3 regions of the Thalassospira sp. ABD4_177 genome follow, and region 1 is predicted to be linked to each of the others. Evidence: predicted binding sites of a transcription regulator. Region 1 holds the regulator's gene; each other region holds the start of a gene.

Evidence for each region. The regulator LexA, encoded in region 1, represses DNA repair genes until DNA is damaged. The targets are predictions, from matches to a motif close to ATGTTCTANTTTGGTTC.
Region 2: the regulator LexA is predicted to act here: its motif matches at 3,162-3,178, upstream of recA (recombinase RecA).
Region 3: the regulator LexA is predicted to act here: its motif matches at 4,181-4,197, upstream of ACXAF0_RS08460 (ImuA family protein).

What each region holds. Positions count from the first base shown of each region.
Region 1 covers NZ_JBSWWO010000001.1:2,365,353-2,372,498, forward strand. Annotated here, with positions in the region: gene gltX (glutamate--tRNA ligase) at 1-1,034, opposite strand, end outside; gene ACXAF0_RS10810 (ComEC/Rec2 family competence protein) at 1,314-3,314, shown strand; gene lexA (transcriptional repressor LexA) at 3,407-4,114, opposite strand; gene moaC (cyclic pyranopterin monophosphate synthase MoaC) at 4,277-4,777, opposite strand; gene trpC (indole-3-glycerol phosphate synthase TrpC) at 4,774-5,571, opposite strand; gene trpD (anthranilate phosphoribosyltransferase) at 5,568-6,602, opposite strand; gene ACXAF0_RS10835 (anthranilate synthase component II) at 6,649-7,146, opposite strand, start outside.
Region 2 covers NZ_JBSWWO010000001.1:1,480,082-1,487,227, reverse strand. Annotated here, with positions in the region: gene ACXAF0_RS06805 (alpha/beta hydrolase family protein) at 1-438, opposite strand, end outside; gene ACXAF0_RS06800 (helix-turn-helix domain-containing protein) at 570-1,595, shown strand; gene ACXAF0_RS06795 (NIPSNAP family protein) at 1,620-1,925, opposite strand; gene recA (recombinase RecA) at 2,017-3,090, opposite strand; gene nikR (nickel-responsive transcriptional regulator NikR) at 3,966-4,445, opposite strand; gene ACXAF0_RS06780 (DMT family transporter) at 4,529-5,428, opposite strand; gene ACXAF0_RS06775 (ABC transporter substrate-binding protein) at 5,613-6,314, opposite strand; gene ACXAF0_RS06770 (sodium:calcium antiporter) at 6,768-7,146, shown strand, end outside.
Region 3 covers NZ_JBSWWO010000001.1:1,855,272-1,862,417, reverse strand. Annotated here, with positions in the region: gene ACXAF0_RS08475 (aminotransferase-like domain-containing protein) at 1-527, opposite strand, end outside; gene cysD (sulfate adenylyltransferase subunit CysD) at 964-1,857, shown strand; gene cysN (sulfate adenylyltransferase subunit CysN) at 2,122-4,041, shown strand; gene ACXAF0_RS08460 (ImuA family protein) at 4,204-5,001, shown strand; gene ACXAF0_RS08455 (Y-family DNA polymerase) at 4,913-6,538, shown strand; gene ACXAF0_RS08450 (error-prone DNA polymerase) at 6,543-7,146, shown strand, end outside.

The DNA of each region.
Region 1 (7,146 bases):
ATTTCTTTTTGCGATGCATCAAGACCGTCAACGCCAATCTGCTTGGCTATCAGCGGTGCGATCTCGTCTACAAGGCGGCTGTCATCGGCCTGACGCAGGTAGATGCCATTAAGGTTGGTCAGCTTCGCGAAATCAAAGCGCGCCGCACCTTTGCCGACATCGGTAATGTCAAACCATTCAATCGCCTGCTCGGTCGAGATAACCTCATCATCGCCATGGCCCCAGCCAAGACGCAGAAGATAGTTATTGATTGCTTCAGGCAGGAAACCCATCTCATCGCGATAGGCGTCAACACCAAGCGCACCATGACGTTTGGACAGTTTCGCACCGTCCGGGCCATGGATAAGCGGGATATGCGCAAAGGTCGGAACGTCCCACCCCATGGCGTCATAAATGACTTTCTGGCGGAACGCGTTGGTCAGGTGGTCATCACCACGAATAACGTTGGTTACACCCATGTCGTGGTCATCGACCACAACGGACAGCATGTAGGTGGGGGTGCCGTCGCCGCGCAGGATGACATAATCATCAAGCTGCTCGTTACTGACACGAACTTCACCCTGAACCTGATCATTGATGACCGCACCGCCTTCCTGCGGCGCTTTCACGCGTACGACCGGTTTCACACCTTCGGGCGCTTCGGATGCGTCACGGTCACGCCAGGTGCCGTCATATTTCATCGGACGGCCTTCGGCGCGGGCTTTTTCGCGCATCGCCGTCAGCTCTTCTTGCGAGCAATAGCAATAATAGGCTTTCCCGGCATCAAGGAGCTGTTGGGCAACTTCTGCATGGCGGTCGCGACGCGAAAACTGGAAAGTCGGTTCTTCGTCAGCGGTCAGGCCAAGCCAGTTCAAGCCGTCAAAAATGGCCTCGACGGCCTCGGGCGTTGAACGTTCACGGTCGGTATCCTCGATCCGGAGCAGGAACTTGCCACCGGTATGTTTGGCATAAAGCCAATTATAAAGTGCGGTGCGTGCGCCGCCGATATGTAAAAACCCGGTCGGAGACGGGGCAAAACGGGTAACAACCGTCATTCAATCTATCCGTTATTTGGATGTTGTCGCTTGTACTGGGGACTTTTAGCGTGCAGGCTATAGCACAAATGACACGCTGTTGCACCACAGCGGATGTTAGATAGAAACTATGCGGCAGGCGGGCTATTGGACATTCGTCGTAGGGCGGCAAGTAAAATTCAATTAATTCAAATATTTGCGATGATCCTTTCGCAAATTAATTTTGTTGTTACAAGCCAAAGAAATAAGTGGTTTCTAACGTCGGTTATATTCTTTGGGTTGGGCTGTGCAGCGTATTTCTTGCTCCCTGCGCGTGTTGGTGCCGGTCAGATTGGTCTGGCCGTGATTCTTTTGGCCTGTGCATTCTGGATGTCGCGGCGCATTGCCATCGTGGCCTTTGTCTTTCAACTGCTTGCCAGCATGGCTTTCGGGGCTTTGACAAGTGCGGTTCATACCGAACTTGGCCCCGATGATATTCCAACCAAAACGCTTTATGTGATGGAGGTCACTGGCACCATTATCGGGCTGGAACCACGCAACGGCCGGATCCGTGCAACTGTTGAGCCATCCGAAATTGAAGGCATTGCAAACGATCAATTGAACTGGAATGTCCGGCTCAGTTTTCTGGGCGATAGTGTGCTTGCGATTGGTGATCAGGTCCGCGCAAGCGCGCGGCTCTTTCCACTGCGTCCGCCCTCTGTGCCCGGTGATCCGCATTTTTCGCGCAACCTCTATTTCAGCGATATCGGCGCATCCGGGTTTGTGTTCGGGCGACAGTTCGAAGTTTTGAAGAATGATAAATCAATCAATAACAATGCGTTATTTGTTTATATTGAAAGAGCACGTCAATATATATCAGCCTCTATTAGCAATGAAATGCGCGGACCGGAAACTGGAATTGCAAAGGCGCTGATCATTGGGGAGCGCGGCGAAGTCACCCCGGAAATTGCCGATAACCTTCGAAAATCCGGTCTTGCACATTTGCTGGCGATTTCCGGTCTGCATATGGGGTTGCTCTGCGGGACGGTGTTTTTCCTGATCCGTTTCGGGTTGGCTGCCATTCCGGCAATTGCCCTGCGTTATCCGATCAAGAAATGGGCGGCGATGGCCGCGATGCTGGCGGGGCTTGTTTATCTTGGGTTATCGGGGGCCACCATCCCGACCCAGCGTGCCTTTGTCATGTTGCTCGTTGTCTGGTTGGCATTGCTCTTGGATCGCCGCGCCATATCCCTTCGGCTGGTCGGGGTCGCGGCCATCGTGGTGCTGCTCCTGCGGCCTGATGCCGTGTTGGGGGCCAGTTTCCAGTTATCTTTTGCCGCTGTTGGCGCGCTTGTCGCCTTTTATGACGGGCCGGGGCGGCGTTGGCTGGACCGACAAGGGATGTTGTCCTGGTATGAGCGAGGTGGTCTTTATCTTGCCGGTTTGCTTCTGACCAGTCTGATTGTAACGGCCGTGACCGCGCCGATCATTGGCTATCATTTCGGGCGCATTTCCATGCTTGGCGTCTTGGCCAATCTGGTCGCCATTCCGGTAATGGCTTTCTGGGTGATGCCCTGGATCGTCGTGACCTTGGCGCTGATCCCGCTTGGATTATCCGGCCTGTCCCTGGCGGCGATGAAGCCCGGGCTGATTGCTTTGCTGGAAACCGCTGATCTGGTCGCAGCCCAAAACTGGGGGCTTTGGTATGTCGCGGGCCTTGATATGTTGGCGGTCGCTTTGGGGTTGCTCGCACTGGCATGGATTGTCATCTGGTGCGACAAGGTGATGATCCTCCCGGTACTGCCTGTGATCGCGGCTGCCTTCATTTTTCAGATAACCCATCAGGAACCTGAAATCCTGATCTCGGGGGATCGTGAAAGCTTTGCAATCTATGATCCGGATACCGGTATCCTGCACACATCCTCCCGGCTGAATGACTTTCAGAAAGATATCTGGATGAACCGCTTTGGTATTCGCCCGGAACAGGCAGCACACAGCGTTCAGGCATGCCAAAATGATCCCTGTAGCGTTGCTGTCAGTGCGGACGGCATTCCATCACAGATCATTGTCGCCAGCCGCATCAGCAATCCGTTTTATGCCTGTCGCAATGCCGATATCGTCGTCAACCAACAAACCGATCTGCCTAACAGCTGTCAGGTGTCTGGGGCGCGTATGGTGATTGATGATGATGTGCTGTGGTGGCAGGGCGGTGTGGCCGTCAAGCTGCCAACAAACCCCGACCGACAGCCGATAATCAAAACGGTGCGTGAAGACAGCGGTAATTGGCCCTGGATCATCATTGGCGGCAGAGCAGGGCGCTAAGCGCCTACGTCGATATCAGCCATAGTCGTTAGAAAACAAAACGCCCGGGCAAAGGCGCCGGGCGTATGTTGTTCGGAATATTGAGTGATCAATCAGTACTGACGCAGCAGCCCGACCAGACGGCCCTGAATTTGCACGCGATCCGGCGACAGGGCGCGGGTTTCATAGCGTGCGTTGGCGGGTTCAAGCAGCACTTCACCACGGCCACGTTTCAGGCGCTTCAGGGTGGCTTCGGCATCATCAACAAGGGCAACCACAATAGTGCCGTCATGGGCTTGTTCGCAACGCTGGATCAGGACGGTATCGCCATCAAGAATGCCAGCCTCAACCATAGAATCACCCGAAACTTCAAGCGCGTAGTGATCGCCGCTGCCAAGTAGGGCCGCAGGAACCTGTACCATGGTGCTTTGATCACGCAGCGCCTCGATCGGCGTGCCCGCAGCAATCCGGCCATATAGTGGCAGACCGATGGATTCCCCTGCCTCGGAGAAGGCGGTTGGCACTGTGGCGGGCCGGTGCGGGGCCTTTCGTGCGCTGGCGATTGACGTCACGTTGTTGGGCGTTTCTGGACCGTCATCTTCATTGTTTTCAGGCAGGCGCACCACTTCAAGCGCGCGGGCCCGATGGGCGAGGCGGCGGATGAAACCGCGTTCCTCAAGGCCCGTAATCAGGCGATGAATGCCGGATTTGGATTTAAGGTTCAGGGCCTCTTTCATTTCATCGAAAGAGGGCGAAATCCCGTGATCGCGAAGGTAATTGTCTATATAGACCAGCAACTCATATTGCTTGCGCGTCAGCATGATATTTCCCGAACCTGTAAAAAGAACAAAAAGGATACATAAATGTTCTACTTTAGTTCTTTTCGCGGGTCAAGCGGCTCTGTACGATTAAACGCAAAAACCGAATAATCGCGGCAATTTTTCAAAAAATATGAATATTGGGCCGTGAAACAGGACAGGATGTTAGTCCGCCGTAAAGGTCCCCGACTTGCCACCTTCTTTCCGGGTGACCCGCAAATCGGTAATCCTCATACTTTTGTCAACCGCCTTGCACATGTCAAAAACCGTGAGTGCGGAAACTGATGCTGCGGTAAGCGCCTCCATCTCGACACCGGTCTTGCCGGTTGTCTTGCAGGTGGCGGTGATATCGACTGCATCAACGTCTTCCGCAAGCTCAAGGTCGACCGTGACCGAGGTCAGGGGCAGGGGATGACAGAGCGGGATCAGATCGGGGGTCTTTTTCGCCCCCATGATCCCGGCCAATTGGGCGATGCCAAGAACATCACCCTTTTTATGGCCACGGTCCGCAATCAGTTTTGCGGTTTCCGACGACATCAGAACCCGTGCCTTGGCAATCGCGATGCGCGCAGTTTCCGCCTTGGCCGAGATATCGACCATCACTGCATTGCCACCGGCGTCAATATGGGAAAGCTTGTCTGCCATTTTCGGTCCAGTATTGATCAGGCCGCAAGGCCGAGCAGGTTGCGGGTGGCGGTTGCGACGTCGTCCTGACGCATCAGGCTTTCACCGATCAGGAAGCACTGGGCGCCAACCTTTGCCATGCGGGCCAGGTCGTCCGGTGTAAACAGGCCGCTTTCGGCCACTAGCAGGCGACCACCGCCGACCATGCTTGCCAGTTCCTCGGTCGTGGTGAGGGAGGTTTCCATGGTCTTGAGATTGCGGTTGTTGATGCCGAGCAAACGTGATTTGAGCTTCAGCGCACGTTCAAGTTCCGGGGCATTGTGCACCTCGATCAGGACGTCCATGCCAAGGCTGTGCGCGGCATCTTCAAGTTCGGCGGCCAGGCTGTCTTCAAGGGCGGCCATGATCAGAAGGATGCAATCCGCACCAAGTGCGCGGGCCTCGGTCACCTGATAGGGATCGATCATGAAATCCTTGCGAAGGGCGGGAAGGTCGACCGCTGCGCGGGCGGCGACCAGATAGCTGTCATCGCCCTGGAAATAGGGGATGTCGGTCAGAACCGACAGGCAGCTTGCCCCGCCAGCCTTATAGGCCTTGGCGAGTTCAGGCGGATTGAAGTCCGGGCGGATCAGGCCTTTGGACGGGGATGCCTTCTTGATTTCGGCAATCAGACCATAACGGCCATCGGCAACACTGGTTTCAAGTGCGTTGATGAAGCCACGCGGCGCGGATTGTGTTTTTGCCTCGGCCTCAAGCGTGGCAAGGGACGTGCGCGCCTTGCAGGCCGCGACATGATCGCGCTTGTCGTTGCAGATTTTGGTCAGTACGTCGCTCACGCCGGGGTTCCTTCGTTCGTAATGTCTACAAGGCCCTGAAGGGTTTCGGCAGCCTTGCCGCTATCAATCGCGTCTGCGGCCTTTTTGATTCCATCGGCCAGATCGCTGGCAATGCCGGTGACGACAAGCGCCGCACCCGCATTCATCAGAACGATATCACGGTACGGGCCTTTCTTGGCGGCGAGCAGGTCCGTGATCGCCTTGGCATTCTCATCGGCATCGCCACCCTTGAGGTCGTCAAGCGTTGCGGTTTCAAGGCCGAAATCGCCCGGATTGATTTCAAAGGTGGTGACGGTGCCGTCCTTGACCTCGGCGACAAAGGTCGGGCCGGTGGTCGAGATTTCATCAAGGCCGCTATGACCATGCACAACCCAAGCGTGGACGGAGCCAAGACGGTTAAGCACATGGGCAATCGGTTCGACCCACTGTTTACCAAAGACACCAAGAACCTGACGTTTGGTTTTGGCCGGGTTGGCGAGCGGGCCCAGCAGGTTAAAGATCGTGCGCGTGCCCATTTCAACGCGGGTCGGCATCACGTGACGCATCGCCGAATGATGGCGGGTGGCCATCATGAAGCAAAGATTGATCTTTTTCAGCGCCTTTTCAAGGAGCTTCATATCGGCATCAAGATTGACACCCAGCGCCATCAGAACATCCGCCGAGCCCGATTTCGACGATGCCGCGCGGTTGCCATGCTTGGCAACCGTGGCGCCAGCGGCGGCGGCAACGATGGCCGCCCCGGTCGAAATGTTATAGGTGCCGCTGCCATCACCGCCGGTGCCGCAGGTATCAACCGCGTTTTCCGGGGCAATGATGCCGGTGGCCTTTTCACGCATGACACGGGCCGCGCCGGTGATTTCATCGATGGTTTCACCGCGCAGTCGCAACCCCATCAGGAAAGCCCCCATCTGCGACGGCGTCGCCTGACCGGACATCAGCACGTTAAAGGCGCCTTCGGCCATGCTTTCGGTCAGTTTTTCGCCATCTGCGACTTTGGCCAGAATTGGCTTCAGATCATGATCAGTCGACATCGGGTCTTCCTTGGTTTGCGGTCCAGTGCGTGTTGGGCACTATGGGTCAGGCACTGGTATAGTCGATAAAATTCTTCAATAGGGCGTGTCCATGTTCCGAAGCAATGCTTTCGGGATGGAACTGAACGCCATGAATCTGATGGTTTTTGTGACGCACGCCCATAATCAGACCATCTCCGCTTTGGGCGGTGATTTCAAGGTTGTCGGGCAAAGTTTCGCGCTCGATCACCAATGAATGATAGCGGGTGGCTTCAAACGGGCTGGGAAGGCCCGCAAAGACGCTTTGTCCGGAATGGGTCATCGCATCGGTCTTGCCGTGCATGCATTCAGGCGCGCGAATGACCTTGCCGCCAAAGGCCTGACCGATGGATTGATGGCCAAGGCAAACGCCAAGCAGCTTGACCTTGCCCGCCGCCGCCTTGATCAGATCAAGGCAAATGCCGGCACGTTCCGGGTCGCACGGGCCCGGCGAAATCACAATCCCTTCGGGATTAAGCGCCATGGCTTCTTCAACACTGACCTCATCGTTGCGGCGCACTTCGAC
Region 2 (7,146 bases), 890 kb from region 1:
GGCGGCATGCAGGTCCTTGGCGCGCTGACCAAGCTCTGCCAGGCGGCGCGGTGATGAATCGCCTGATGTGCTGCCGGGATGGTTGACCGCAAGAACCATCGCCCCACGCAGGGCCAGTTCGGAGGAAAACCAACCAATCGCATCCATATTCCCGCCCGATCCATGTGACAACAAAATCAACGGATGCTTGCCCGGTTCCACCGCCGCCCCGATATAGGCATTCGTGCTTTTCCAAAGCGCGCTTTGATTGACCGGGGCGCGATAGATAACCGTATCGGCGGGATACCAGATTGATGCGGCGATCGGGCGTGAACGATGGGCCGCATCAACATCAAATCGATCATATCCGGCAAGGTCCTTGCCCGCATGAACAGGGTTGGATGACAGACCAAGGACAAGGCCAACAGCAATCGCAAGTGCAGAAGTTACGTGTTTCATGATTTCAATCCGTGTTCTAAGTTTCACGGGTATCAATTTGCATCTGCCTTGCGGGTTCTCGCGTCCTCAAACCGGTTTAAGGACGTGCAAAACCGGTTTTGGGACATTTCTGTCTGGATAACGCTGCCGCCATGATCGCTTTGCCTGTTCCGTTGATTGTTGCCCTGCTGCTGGCTTTTTTGTTTGTACGAGCCGTGCTGTTTGAAAAGACATCGCCGCTATTGGGCGCACTTTTGCTCGCCTGTGCGGTTCAAAGCATCACGGTGTCGCTGGTGCATTACTATGGCTTTTTGGACCTGCGTCTTATTCAGCCAATCACCGCGTCCGTGATTCCGGCCCTGGCCTGGATCGCCTTCCTCGAAGGCGGTGTTAGGCCGCGTCTTCAAGCCAGCGACATCTGGCATATTGCCGCCCCGGCACTCATGACGGGTATTTTGCTGTTTGCGCCGATGCTGATTGATGCGCTGCTTGGCGGATTATTCGTGGGCTACGGGCTTGTCATTCTTCTCGCACTGCATCGGCAAGGCAATGATTTGGCCCATACGCGTCTGGCATCGGGTTCGGTGCCGGCCTTGATCTGGCGGGTGATTGCGATTGCCCTGATCATCTCGGCCATCAGTGACGCATTGATTTCCGTTGCCTTGCAACTAGGGGCCGACAAAGCACCGGGTATTATCCTGAGTGTGTTTTCATCTGTCGCCCTGCTTGCCATCGGTTTGTTGGCACTGTCCCCCGCCATTGACGTTGCGCGCGAAGACGACGATGCAACACAGGACACAAGCCTCGCTACCCAAGACACAAAGTCCACTCCCGACATTCCGGTGGCGGAAATCATGGCGCAACTCGAAAGGTTGATAGATCGCGAGAAGCTCTATCTTGATCCGGATTTGACGCTGGCGCGCATCGCGCGGCGGCTGGGTTATCCGCTCAAACAGGTTTCAACAGCAATCAATGCGGCGACGGGTGAGAACGTGTCACGCTATATCAACAAATACCGGATTGATCATGCCTGTCAGGCGCTTGATGCCGGCGAGAATGTCACCAACACCATGCTGACCAGCGGCTTTAACACCAAATCGAATTTTAATCGGGAATTCCTGCGCATTACCGGCAAAACTCCCAGCCAGTGGCAGCAGCAAAAAGGCACCGAGCATTGATGTCAGGAACCCTGCAAAGACCGATCAGTCCAGAACCGGGCGCATGAAGCTGCGCTCATAAGAGATGATGCTGCGATTGCGCACTTCCATCTCGAAAACCTCCTGGCATTCTGTGTCGCCTGCCATACGGTTGCGATAATCCTCGTAGTCGGCAAGGCTCGGGAAACTGAACAACGCGTATGCGACGTTGCTCGCCCCTTCATGGGGTAGAAAGTAACCATGATGGGTTCCGCCCATGCGGTTAACGATCGGGATCCAGCGTTTGGCATAAGCCTCAAATTCAGGAACCTTGTGACTGTCGATGATGTATTTCAGATAGCACGTAACCACGATAAGAACTCCGTCATAAGGATCGCGAACAAAAAAAGGCGGGATGTTTCAGCATCCCGCCTTTTGAGATCATTTTGCAAGATCAATTAGATCAATCGTCATTGACCGGATTGTCTTCACTCATATTGGTCATGGCTTCGGCGATCAGACCGGCACTCTCGCGAATGCTGTTTTCGATCTCCTGGGTCATTTCCGGATTCTCGCGCAGGAAGTTCTTGGCGTTCTCACGCCCCTGACCGATACGAGTCGAGTTATAGGAGAACCAGGAACCGGATTTCTCGACGATGCCGGCCTTGACGCCAAGATCAAGGATTTCGCCCATCTTGGAGACACCTTCGCCATACATGATGTCAAATTCGACCTGCTTGAAGGGCGGTGCCATCTTGTTTTTGACGACCTTGACGCGCGTCTGGTTACCCACGACCTCGTCACGATCCTTGATCTGACCGATACGGCGGATATCAAGACGGACAGAGGCATAGAATTTCAGCGCGTTACCACCGGTGGTGGTTTCCGGGCTGCCAAACATCACACCGATCTTCATACGGATCTGGTTGATGAAGATGACCATGCAGTTCGACCGCGCAACGGAGCTTGTCAGTTTACGCAGCGCCTGGCTCATCAGGCGGGCCTGAAGACCAACATGGGTATCGCCCATTTCACCTTCGAGTTCCGCACGCGGCACAAGGGCCGCAACCGAATCGACAACCAGAACATCAATCGCACCGGAACGCACCAGCGTGTCGGCGATTTCAAGCGCCTGCTCCCCAGCGTCAGGCTGGGAAATCAGCAGCTCGTCGGTGTTTACCCCCAGTTTGCGGGCGTAGCTCGGATCAAGAGCGTGCTCGGCATCGACAAAGGCGCAGGTACCACCGGCTTTCTGCGCTTCGGCAACGGTATGGAGCGCAAGTGTGGTTTTACCCGAACTTTCCGGACCATAGATTTCGATGATACGGCCACGCGGAAGACCGCCAATGCCAAGGCCGATATCAAGGCCCAGCGAACCGGTCGAAATTGCTGAAATATCAACGGCATTTTCGCGCTGGCCCAGCTTCATGATCGAGCCCTTGCCAAATGCCCGTTCGATTTGCCCAAGGGCGGCTTCGAGTGCCTTCTGCTTATCCATAGTATCCTTATCCACCAAATGCAGCGCGGTCTGAATCATTGCTCGAACTCTCTTATTCCACAGGGCCGGGTTTGATGCAACGCAGGCGGTTCCCCGGACCCAGGGTCACGACCTGTTAATTTGGTTCGAATGGTCGCTCAGATTTGTGCGGATACGCGGAGCAAAACCACAGGAAGATATCTATCTTTCAAAGTTTTGCGACAAAGTAGCCCGTGCAAATCTGAGCGATCCGAAGGACAGCTTTTATGTTCGCAAACTCCTGCGTCAAAACCCTTGTGCCGGATACCAACCCGCCCTGCGGGGTTTTCCTTGGATTTCACAAACATAAAAACTGCCATTCCAATCAAATTAACAGGTCGTGACCCTCGATGCGGAACGCCACCGCTAGACTGTCTTGTCTGTTGCCGCAGCCTGCCACTGCGTTCTCCTCGACAAAACACTTGAGAACATAATGCGAACATTCTCACAAAATTTCAGATGTTGCAAGTTTGTTCTCATTTTTATGCCTCCCCAAAGAAAGGCGTTCCAACCGCCGCCCCAAGATGATGGTTGATTATGGAAGGTTAAAAATTGGGCGAGCAGCCATTGCGCAACCGGCCTGCCCTATCATGGGGATAGCAATGCGCCACAGAACAGCCTCCGAAACAGCAAACCGAAAAATGTGCGTCAGAGGTATCTGGACGCCTTGCACATTAATTTGGACGCTCGGCACATTGTATTTCAGCAAGCAGGCGATATGATTTCGTCATCGCGTCCCAACGCGTATCCCTCAGGGGATGGGAGGGGAAGCTGTCAAATGCCTTGCGATTTTAAGAGCCATCGCAGGGTATCTCGGGGCGGCTCCCTCCCGACATTTTATCCCCAACCAGATCGTCCAGCCGTTGCCTTGCCGCCAGCCCCAGTCAACAGGGCTGTCAGGTGGTGATTTTCAGATGTTCGTGCTTGTGCGCATGCCCATGATGTTCATCGCCGTGATGGTGGGTTTCGACATGCAACTCACCGGGGACGGAATAGAGCTGCCCGTGGCGTACGCCGGGCTGGGCCAGCACCTTATCCGCGAACGCCCGGATTTCGGACAGTCGTCCGCGCAAGGTCACACTTTCAAGGCAGGTATCGTGATCAATGTGGAAATGCACCGTTGAGATCGTCAGGTTATGATGCTCGTGCTGGGTGCTCATCAGGCGTGATGCCAGCATGCGTTCCTCGTGATCATAAACATAGTTCAGTACCGCAATCCCGACCCCGTCGGCAATTTCTTCAAGCTTGGTGTTCTGAAGCTTTTCGCGGATCAGGTCGCGGAACCCCTCGGACCGGTTGGTATAACCACGCCGATCGAGAAAGGCGTCAAAGGCCTCCATCAGGTCGTCTTCGATGGAAACTGTTACACGGGTCATGGCGTTATCCTGATCTTCTGGTGTGCTATTGCCCGAAGTCTAACCGATTGAGGAAAAAGTCAAAAGGGCAGAGCGCATGAGAGCTAGTTCAAAAACAGCAAGGCCACCCCGCCAAAGGCAAGACAGGTCCCCGCCACCGCCTGCAAGCCGACCGGTCTGCGCATGATCAGACCTTCATAGACAATCAGCAAAACCGGCGGCAACGCCATCAGGGTCGAGGCAATACCGACATTGGCATTCTGAACGGCCAGCATTGAAAGCCACACGCCCACCGCAGGTCCGATAAACGCGCCAAGCAGGAGCCACTTGCCAACATCTGGCGCAATGCAGGCCGTGACCGTGCGCCGCACGCACCCCATGATGACGGCAAGCCCCCACATCGCGATAACCGCAACCAGTGTTCTGATCCAGCTGGCCGACAGCGCCGAATATCCGTCAATCAGGGCATATTTGGCGGCAATCAGATTGGCCACCTGTCCAATCGCCCCACCAAGACCAAACAGAATGCCCATCAGGTAATCGCGCCCCACCAGCCCGACCGGGCGTCCCTTTTTGCCCAGAATGACGATCAGGATCCCGCCAACACCACAGGCAATACCGGCAATCTCGACCGGACGAAGGGTTTCGTCAAACAACAGCCAGGCCAACACCGTGCCCATGATCGGTACGGTTGACATCAGAAGCATTGATAAGCGCGCTCCAATGATCACAAAGGCCTGAAACAACAGGGCATCGCCAATCACCAACCCCAACACCGAGGAAAGAGAGAGCCAGCCAAGCTGCTCCCACGTCACCGAATTGGGCCAAGGCTGTCCTTCAAGGATCCAATGCAGGAGTGTCAGGCAAAAGATCGAGCAGGCCAGACGCCCGCGATTGACAGTCTGCGCGCCTGCCTTGCCGCCGACATTGGAGAAAATCATGCTGGAGCTCGCCCAGCAGAGCGCAGCAGTAAAGGCGGCGGCCTCGCCCAAAAAGGGAACCATGGGGCACGTTTCCGAAAATTGTTATTTGTTCGGTTAAACCGGTTATGGGCAGGGTCATGGTGGCGGAACCCTATCTGTCATGAGTACAAATTTTCGGGCATTTGCAATTGATTTCATCGGGATCACGCAACATTCAGCGGGCGCGGCCATGGTAACAGGGTTCCAAGGGCGTCTGTTATCCCCGTCAGTTCGAAATTCCGCGAAAGATATAGGTCCCGTGATTGAATTGTGGCAAAAGCGCTTCATGTTCCTTACGGAGCCAGCTATAGGTCGTTGACGTATCCACCTCGATCTTACTGTAGTCTTTCGGCACCCCGTCGGTCTGGCTAAGCGAAAATCCATCGATCAGCGCACCGTCCAAACGCCCGTGATGTAACATGCGCAGCATCATGCCTGCACCACGTGGCACATTGACAACATTGGCAATGCCAAGCAATTCCTGTTTAACGCGCTCATCACCAAGCCAAACACCGATTTCCTTGCCCTTGAGGTCACCCAGCGTCTTGACGTTTTTATCGGGTGTAATCAAAAAACTTTTGGGGCGACCAACAACTACACCGCCGGCAACAAGTGGCACGCCGGCCGATTTTTGAATGGAGTCGCAACTCGAAAAGACACCGTCAATTTCGCCAAGTTTCAACGAAACCGCCATTCGTTTATTGGGCAACCAGACCGGCTGCACGCACAACCCGGCCTCGGCCATTGCCGCCCGATAACGTTCGGCAGAACGCGCGTTATCGGCCATTTCGGGCAACGCTATTTTAAGACAGATTTTCTCTTCTGCCTTTGCCGATGGCAGCAATTCAAAAGACAGGAAAAGTGCTGCCAGGAAAATGACAGCAAATAGACACGACTTTACGATCGCATTTGGCTTGCGGACCGCCATTCAATCACCCCCAAAACAATCATGTTCCCGGTTGATTTCGGGACATGTTGCCAACCTGTCTGAATGCCCGCTGTCATTGACTGCAGTCGGGTCATTTTATTGGTTCTTATTTCGGCTTTTGCCGTTGGGCGAAACTATAAGCGCAATCGCAAAGCCCCGACAAGCGCCTGCTGCCCGTTCTTGCAATTCAAACGTATAGGTCACAGGCCGTATCTGCCAGATGCATGGCAACGAATACAGTAACCTAAGCTGGACTGTTTTGATGGTTCGGCCTGTACCCGCACCGCCCGTAAAACATGATATCGGCGGAACAAGCATCAATGTAAGATGTTACACAAGAGGCCCAACCCGACGGGGTGATGAACGAAAAAGACCGCTCATATCCACGTTCTATGCGGCTCGGCGCCATGTAAGGCTTTGCCCCTTTGTCTTTTTTGATCACGGAAACAGTGCATGCCCTTTGACCTTGGCCAACAATCACTTGGTTTTATTGTTGCAACCTTTGCTGTTTGCACATTGATCATCGGATTTGCCGGAACCCGACTTGCCGGGGTGGCCGTCAAACTGGCCGAGCGGACGGGTATGGGGCAAATCATCGCTGGTGCATTGTTTGTTGGCATGTCGACCAGCCTGCCGGGCAGTGTTCTTTCGGTAACCACGGCCTGGCAAGGCCACACCGACCTTGCCATCGGTAACGCCCTTGGCGGGATTGCCGCCCAGACAACGTTTCTGGCGATTGCCGATCTGTTTTATCGCAAGGGCAATCTCGAACATGCCGCGGCCAGTGCAACCGGCCTTGCGCAAACCACTTTGCTGGTCAGCATGCTTTCAG
Region 3 (7,146 bases), 510 kb from region 1:
TCCGGGGCGACATAAGCCACGCGCGCCCCCTTGGCAAAGGCATCTTCCAGTTGGCTTAACACCGGGCCTTCGTCCTCGGCATCAACGCCGACATAATTCGGCAAACGGGTTGAAAAGGCCTGCATCGCGCCAAGGTAGCTTGGCTTTTCGACAATCAGATCGCGCCCTTCCTCAAGCAACAGGCGGGCCAGGATATCAAGCCCCTGCTGTGCGCCGTTGGTGATCAGGACATTCTCAATGGTGCGGGTTGCACCTTGGTCTGCCAGATCATCGATAATCCACTGGCGCAAGGCCGGCAGACCTTCACTGACGGAATATTGCAAACTGCGGCGCGCTTGCGTCCCGTCCTGCATCATCGCGCCATAAATGTCGCTAAAAGTCTCGACCGGAAACAGATCGGGGTCCGGTACACCGCCGGCAAAGGAAATCACTTCCGGGCGCTCGGCCACTTTCAACAGATCCCGAATTTCAGAGGCAACCAGCACCCGCGCATCGCGCGCAATCAGATCATTCCAGCTTACAGACATTTCAAACTTCCAATTAGGTCAGCATTCATGTCCTTTAAATGGGGCTTCCCGCCCCCTGAAATCAAGTTCTTTTCAAGAAGGATGCTCAATTTGAAATAAAATTACCTTCAATTCGCCATTTCGGCACAATTCCGGAATGCGAAATAAATCCGTGAGTAGCAATGCCAGCCCTACGCGCATAGCAGTGCTACAGAAAAAAAGAACCTCCCGCTTAACCACGAATATCCTTGCGTTGCTGTAACCCACACATTAAACACATAAATAATGTTAATTGATATTGGACTCCATTTTTTTGTGTAAAAATTGAAATCACACTTGCTTTGCGGGGCGTTCCATATTACCCATCAAAGCCAAGTGAAATACTTTTATAAACACAAAATAATGTGTTAATTAATAGAGTTTTGAGTGATCGGCAGGAAAGAGAATGCAGCCTAATCTGACCCATCTCCGCCAGCTTGAGGCTGAGAGTATCCATATCATCCGCGAGGTGGCGGCATCGTTTGAACGGCCGGTGATGCTTTATTCCATCGGCAAGGATTCATCGGTTTTGCTGCATCTGGCGCGCAAGGCGTTTTATCCGGCCCCGCCGCCCTTTCCATTGATGCATGTTGATACCACCTGGAAATTCCGCGAAATGATCGAATTTCGCGACCGGGTTGCGGCCGAATATGGCTTTGATCTGATTGTGCATATCAATCAGGAAGGTGTGGAACAGGGCATTGGCCCGTTCACCCATGGGTCCAGCCTGCATACCGATGTGATGAAAACGCAATCGCTTAAACAGGCGCTGAACAAATACAAGTTCGATGCAGCCTTTGGCGGTGCCCGTCGGGACGAAGAAAAAGCGCGAGCCAAGGAACGTGTCTTTTCCTTCCGCACCGAAACCCATCGCTGGGATCCGAAAAACCAGCGCCCGGAATTATGGGATATCTACAACGCCCGGATCAACAAGGGCGAAAGCATCCGTGCTTTCCCGATCTCGAACTGGACCGAGCTTGATATCTGGCAATATATCTATCTTGAGCAGATCCCGATTGTGCCGCTCTATTATTCCGCCAAACGCCCGGTGGTCGAACGTGACGGCACGCTGATCATGGTCGATGACGATCGCATGCCGCTCAATCCGGGTGAAAAGCCGGAAATGAAATCGGTGCGGTTCAGAACGCTTGGCTGCTATCCGCTGACGGGGGCTGTTGAGTCCGAGGCCGCCACCCTGCCCGACATTATTCAGGAAATGCTTCTGACCCGTTCAAGCGAACGTCAGGGCCGCATGATTGACCACGACCAGGCCGGGTCGATGGAGAAGAAGAAGCAGGAAGGATATTTTTAGAGCATGCTTCCCTTAATTAGACGCATTTTGTTTTCTTTTGGCGCGATGGGTTGCAAGGCACACCGTGTAGCGCGATGCAGCGCATCGGGCAAACGGTGTAACGCCGCAAACCGCCGCCAAAAGAAAACCCTTCGGGCCAGCACAGTCTTTTATCTGGCCACATCGAAATCCTTGTCCGTAATACCATTACGCCCTACGGACTTCTCTTTGCCAGCTAAAAGACTGAGCTGGCAAAATGGGTCTAATTAAGGGAAGCATGCTCTTATGGCGCACCAATCCGACCTGATTGCTGATGATATTCTCGGCTACCTGAAGGCGCAGGAAGAAAAAAGCCTGCTGCGTTTCATTACCTGCGGCAGCGTGGATGATGGCAAATCGACCCTGATCGGCCGTCTGCTTTGGGATTCCAAACTGATCTTTGAAGATCAACTGGCCGCCCTTGAGTCTGACAGCCGCAAAGTCGGCACCCAAGGCGGCGAGATTGATTTTGCCCTCCTGCTTGATGGCCTGCAGGCCGAACGCGAACAGGGCATCACCATTGATGTTGCCTATCGCTTCTTCTCGACCGACAAGCGCAAATTCATCGTCGCCGATACGCCTGGCCACGAACAATATACGCGCAATATGGCAACCGGCGCCTCGACCGCCGATGTTGCCGTTATCCTGATTGATGCACGCAAGGGCATCCTGACCCAGACCCGCCGCCACAGCTTCATTACCTCATTGCTGGGCATCAAGCATGTGGTGCTGGCGGTCAACAAGATGGATTTGATCGACTATGACCAGTCGAAATTTGACGCCATCGTTGCCGAGTATCAGGAATTCGCCAAGCAGCTGAAATACAGCTCAATCACCGCAATTCCGCTTTCCGCCTTGCGCGGCGATAACATGATTGAGCCCAGCGCCAATACCCCCTGGTATTCCGGCCCGACCCTTCTGGCTCATCTGGAAAATGTTCAGGTCGAACAGGACGCGATTGAAAAACCGTTCCGTCTGCCGGTGCAGTGGGTTAACCGTCCGAACCTCGATTTCCGGGGATTTTCGGGCACGATTTCATCTGGCCGTGTCAAACCGGGCGATGAGATTGTTGTCACCGCATCGGGCCAGACCAGCAAGGTCAAGGAGATCGTGACCTTTGACGGCAACCTAGATGTTGCCATTGCCGGTCAGGCAATCACGCTGACCCTTGAAGATGAAATCGACATTTCGCGTGGCGATGTCATCGCCGAGGCCGAAGCCAAGCCTGATTTCGCAGATCAGTTCGAAGCGCGCATCATCTGGATGCATGAAGATCATCTTCTGCCCGGCCGTCCCTATCTGATCAAGATGGGTGCACAGGTCGCCAATGCGCAGATCAGCGCGCTGAAATACAAGGTCAATGTCAACACGCTGGAACATGAACCGGGCAAGACGCTTGAGCTTAATGAAGTCGGCATTGCCAATATTTCGGCTGACAAGGCTCTGGCCTTTGATCCCTATGACGAAAACCGTCATTCGGGCCGCTTCATCATCATTGACCGCTATAGCAACGCCACTGTTGGGGCGGGCATGGTCAACCATTCCCTGCGTCGTGCGACCAACATCAAATGGCAGGAAATGGACATCAACAAGGGTGCACGTGCCTATCAGAAAGGCCAGAAATCGGCTGTTCTGTGGTTCACGGGCCTGTCGGGTGCGGGCAAATCGACCGTCGCCAACCTGGTTGAGAAAAAGCTTCATGCTCTTGGCAAGCACACCTACACCCTTGATGGCGACAATGTGCGTCATGGCCTGAACAAGGATCTTGGCTTTACCGATGCAGACCGCGTCGAAAACATCCGCCGTGTGGGCGAAACCGCCAAGCTGTTTGTTGATGCGGGCGTAATCACGCTGGTCTCCTTCATCTCGCCGTTTAAAAGCGAACGTCAGCTCGCACGCGGGCTGCTTGAGGAAGGCGAATTCATCGAAGTCTTCATCGACACCCCGCTTGAGGTTTGTGAACAGCGCGATGTGAAAGGGCTTTATAAAAAGGCCCGTGCGGGCGAGATCGCGAACTTCACCGGGATCGACAGCCCCTATGAGCGGCCTGAAAATGCCGAGATCGTGGTCAGCACCGCAGATCAAAGCGCAGAAGAAGCCGCCGAGATCATTGTCGCCAAACTCGAAGAGTTCGGCGTTCTGGGGGCCTGGTTCCCGGAAATTTGATCAGGCATCAGAGAAACATTCAGAAAACCCGGCAGGTGATCTTGCCGGGTTTTCTTTTGCTTCAATGACCTCTCTCCAGAGCTGTAAGAAACCCTTTTGATACGTCTTGACTCCTGTTCCGCTTTGACCACATAAAAAAGAACAAAGCAGGAACAATTAAACATGTCAGACAGACGTATTCATCAGGCCCGTGCCGCATTGGCGCGCGCCGAGCAGCAATGGAAGGGACAGGTTTCCTGTCTGTCCGGTGGGCCAGATCGGGCCGACGGGGTGATTGCGCATGCCTTTGGCGGGACGTTCCTGCGCGATCATATCAGCATCGGCGGCCTTGCCCCGGTGGGGCTGCATGAAGTGCTGTGCGGGCATGATGATGGTGCGGCATCGCTTCTGGCGTGGTATCTGGCGACATTGTCGGGTCACGCAACGCCTGACAAAGGCATTTTCTGGATCCGGCAACGTCGCGCGCTGGATCAGGGCGGGTTTTATGCGCCTTCCCTGCCCATGACGGCCCTTACGCCCGAACCGTTGATGATGACGGTGGATCAACAGGCCACCGCCCTTTGGACCTGCGAGGAAGTGGCAAAATCAGGCCAAGTCCGGGCGGTGATCATTGAAACCACCGACTATGACCTGACCACGGCAAGGCGCATGCAACTGGCGTGTGAAAGTGGTGGCACACGCATCATTGTTTTGCGTCCGCTTGCCAGAAACGGACGCATTCCGACCTCAAGCGCCTGGACGCGCTGGCAAATAACACCTTTCAACGCCTCACACGCAACACATTCAACAGAACGACCAACAGGAAACGACCATCATCTCAGCCTGATCGGGGGACGCGGGGTCCGACCGGGAAGCTGGAAAGTAAAAACCGATGCAACAACGTTTTCTTTATCTGTGGCTGACCCACTGGAAAACCGACTGTCAGAAGACACTCCCAAAGACAGGCACGCCCACGCCTGATCAGCCCCGCGATGCTGACAGCCAAGCAAAGCCCGCAAAGGCACCAGCCATCCCGCATGTGATCACACGTAGCGATCATAAGGGCGTGCTGGTCTGTGGCCTGAATGAAGTGGCGCAAAAGGCCGGATTGCACGGTGGCATGCGCCTGTCGGATGCGCGCAGCATCCTGCCCGAGCTTACAGACAGCCCCGAGGATCCGGAGCTGTGTGAGGGCAAATTTGCCCGTCTGGTGCGGTTTATGGACCGCTATAGCCCATGGATCGCGCCAGACCGGGAACTGCACACGCATGGGCTGAATGGCGATGCGGGCCTATGGCTTGAAATCACCGGCAGCAGTCATTTGTTTGGCGGCGAAGGTGCCATGATCGAACAAATCCTGCGCGACATGAAAGCCCGGGGCACCACCGCCCGTGCGGCCATTGCCGATACCGCCGGTGCGGCATGGGCCACGGCACGTTGCCATCCAGGGGGAGCACATGAACGTATTTTATCGCTGCCACGTGATCACGGGGTTGCCGCCGGGTTTCCGGTATCATGCCTGCGATTGTCTGATGACATCATCGCGGTTTTAGCGCGCCTTGGCCTGAAACAGCTGGGCGATATCACCCCTCTGCCGCGCGCCAATATCACCACGCGCCTTGGCCCGGATGTGTTGCATCGTCTGGACCAGTTTTATGGCCGCCTGCCCGAACATCTGAATTTTGAACTGCCTGATACGCCTTGGCTGATCAAACAAAATTTTGGCGAACCATTGGGCGATGCCGCCAATCTGGCGCATGCGATTGAAAGCATGGTCGCCGATCTCTGTGCAAAGCTGCGCGATGAAAACCTTGGTCTGCGACGCCTGATTGTTCGATCCATTCGGGTCGATGGCCATCCTCACACCATCACGACGACAACCGGCACGCCCTGCCAGTCCGAAAGCCATATCCTGCGATTGCTGGCGGAAAAGATGCCCGGGGTTGATACCGGCTTTGGCATCGAACAGGTGATTGTCTATGCGCCCTGGGTCGAACATGTCGCCTTTCGCCAGGTCCGTCTGGATCGCCAGCAGAATGACAGCAGCGATGCCATTGCCTTGGGCGAGTTGCTCGATCGCATTACCCATCATCTGGGCCCCAAGGACATTTTATATCGCCCGGCCCATCATGCCAGCCACCTGCCCGAACGGGCCGCCATCCGGCAATCGCCAACCGGGCCAACCAAACCCGCACGCATCCCGGATGCCCCCCTGCCCAAACGTCCGGTGCGGCTGATTAATCCGCCCGAGCCGGTCGATGTTATGGAACGCAGTGCGACTGGTGCCCCCACAAAACTGCGCTGGCGCAAGATGCTGATTGATGTTCTGCGGGCAGATGGGCCGGAGCGCATCTGTCCGGAATGGTGGACCCATCTGGAGCGCGACAATTACGCCCTGTCACACATGACACGCGATTATTTCCGCATCTGCGATCAAAAGGGCCGGTTGATCTGGCTGTTTCGCAGCGGCCATGCCGGGCAGGATATCTGGTCGGTGCATGGTTTGTTTGCCGGATAACGCCATGACAAAGCAAGCCAACAGCACAGACACCCCGGCCTATGCCGAACTGCATGTCAGCAGCAATTTTTCCTTCCTGCGTGGTGCGTCGCACGCTGAGGAACTTGTCCTGACAGCCGCCACCAAGGGCCTGCATGCGATTGCGATGACCGATCACAACACGCTGGCCGGGGTGGTGCGCGGCCATACGGCGCATCGCAATTATGCTGATCGGTTGAACTACATTGTTGGCTGTCGGCTTGATCCGATGGATGGGCCGTCCTTGCTGTGTTATCCGACCGATCGCACCGCCTATGCCCGGCTGTGCCGATTGCTCACCCTTGGCAAGCGCCGCGCGCCCAAGGGATCGTGCGAGATTTATCTCGCCGATATCGTCACCCATGGCGAAGGATTGCTGTTTATTGCCGTCCCGCCCCAGGTCCCCGATGATGCCTTTCGCGCTGAGCTGATCAGTTTGAAATCACATTTCGACGGGCGGCTGTGGCTGGCCATCGGGCGGTTCATGGATGGGTTTGACACAGAACGTCTTGAGTTTACCGAGGCGGTTGAGGCCGAGCTTGGCATTCCCGCCGTGGTCACCAATGACGTGCATATGCATCTTCGATCCC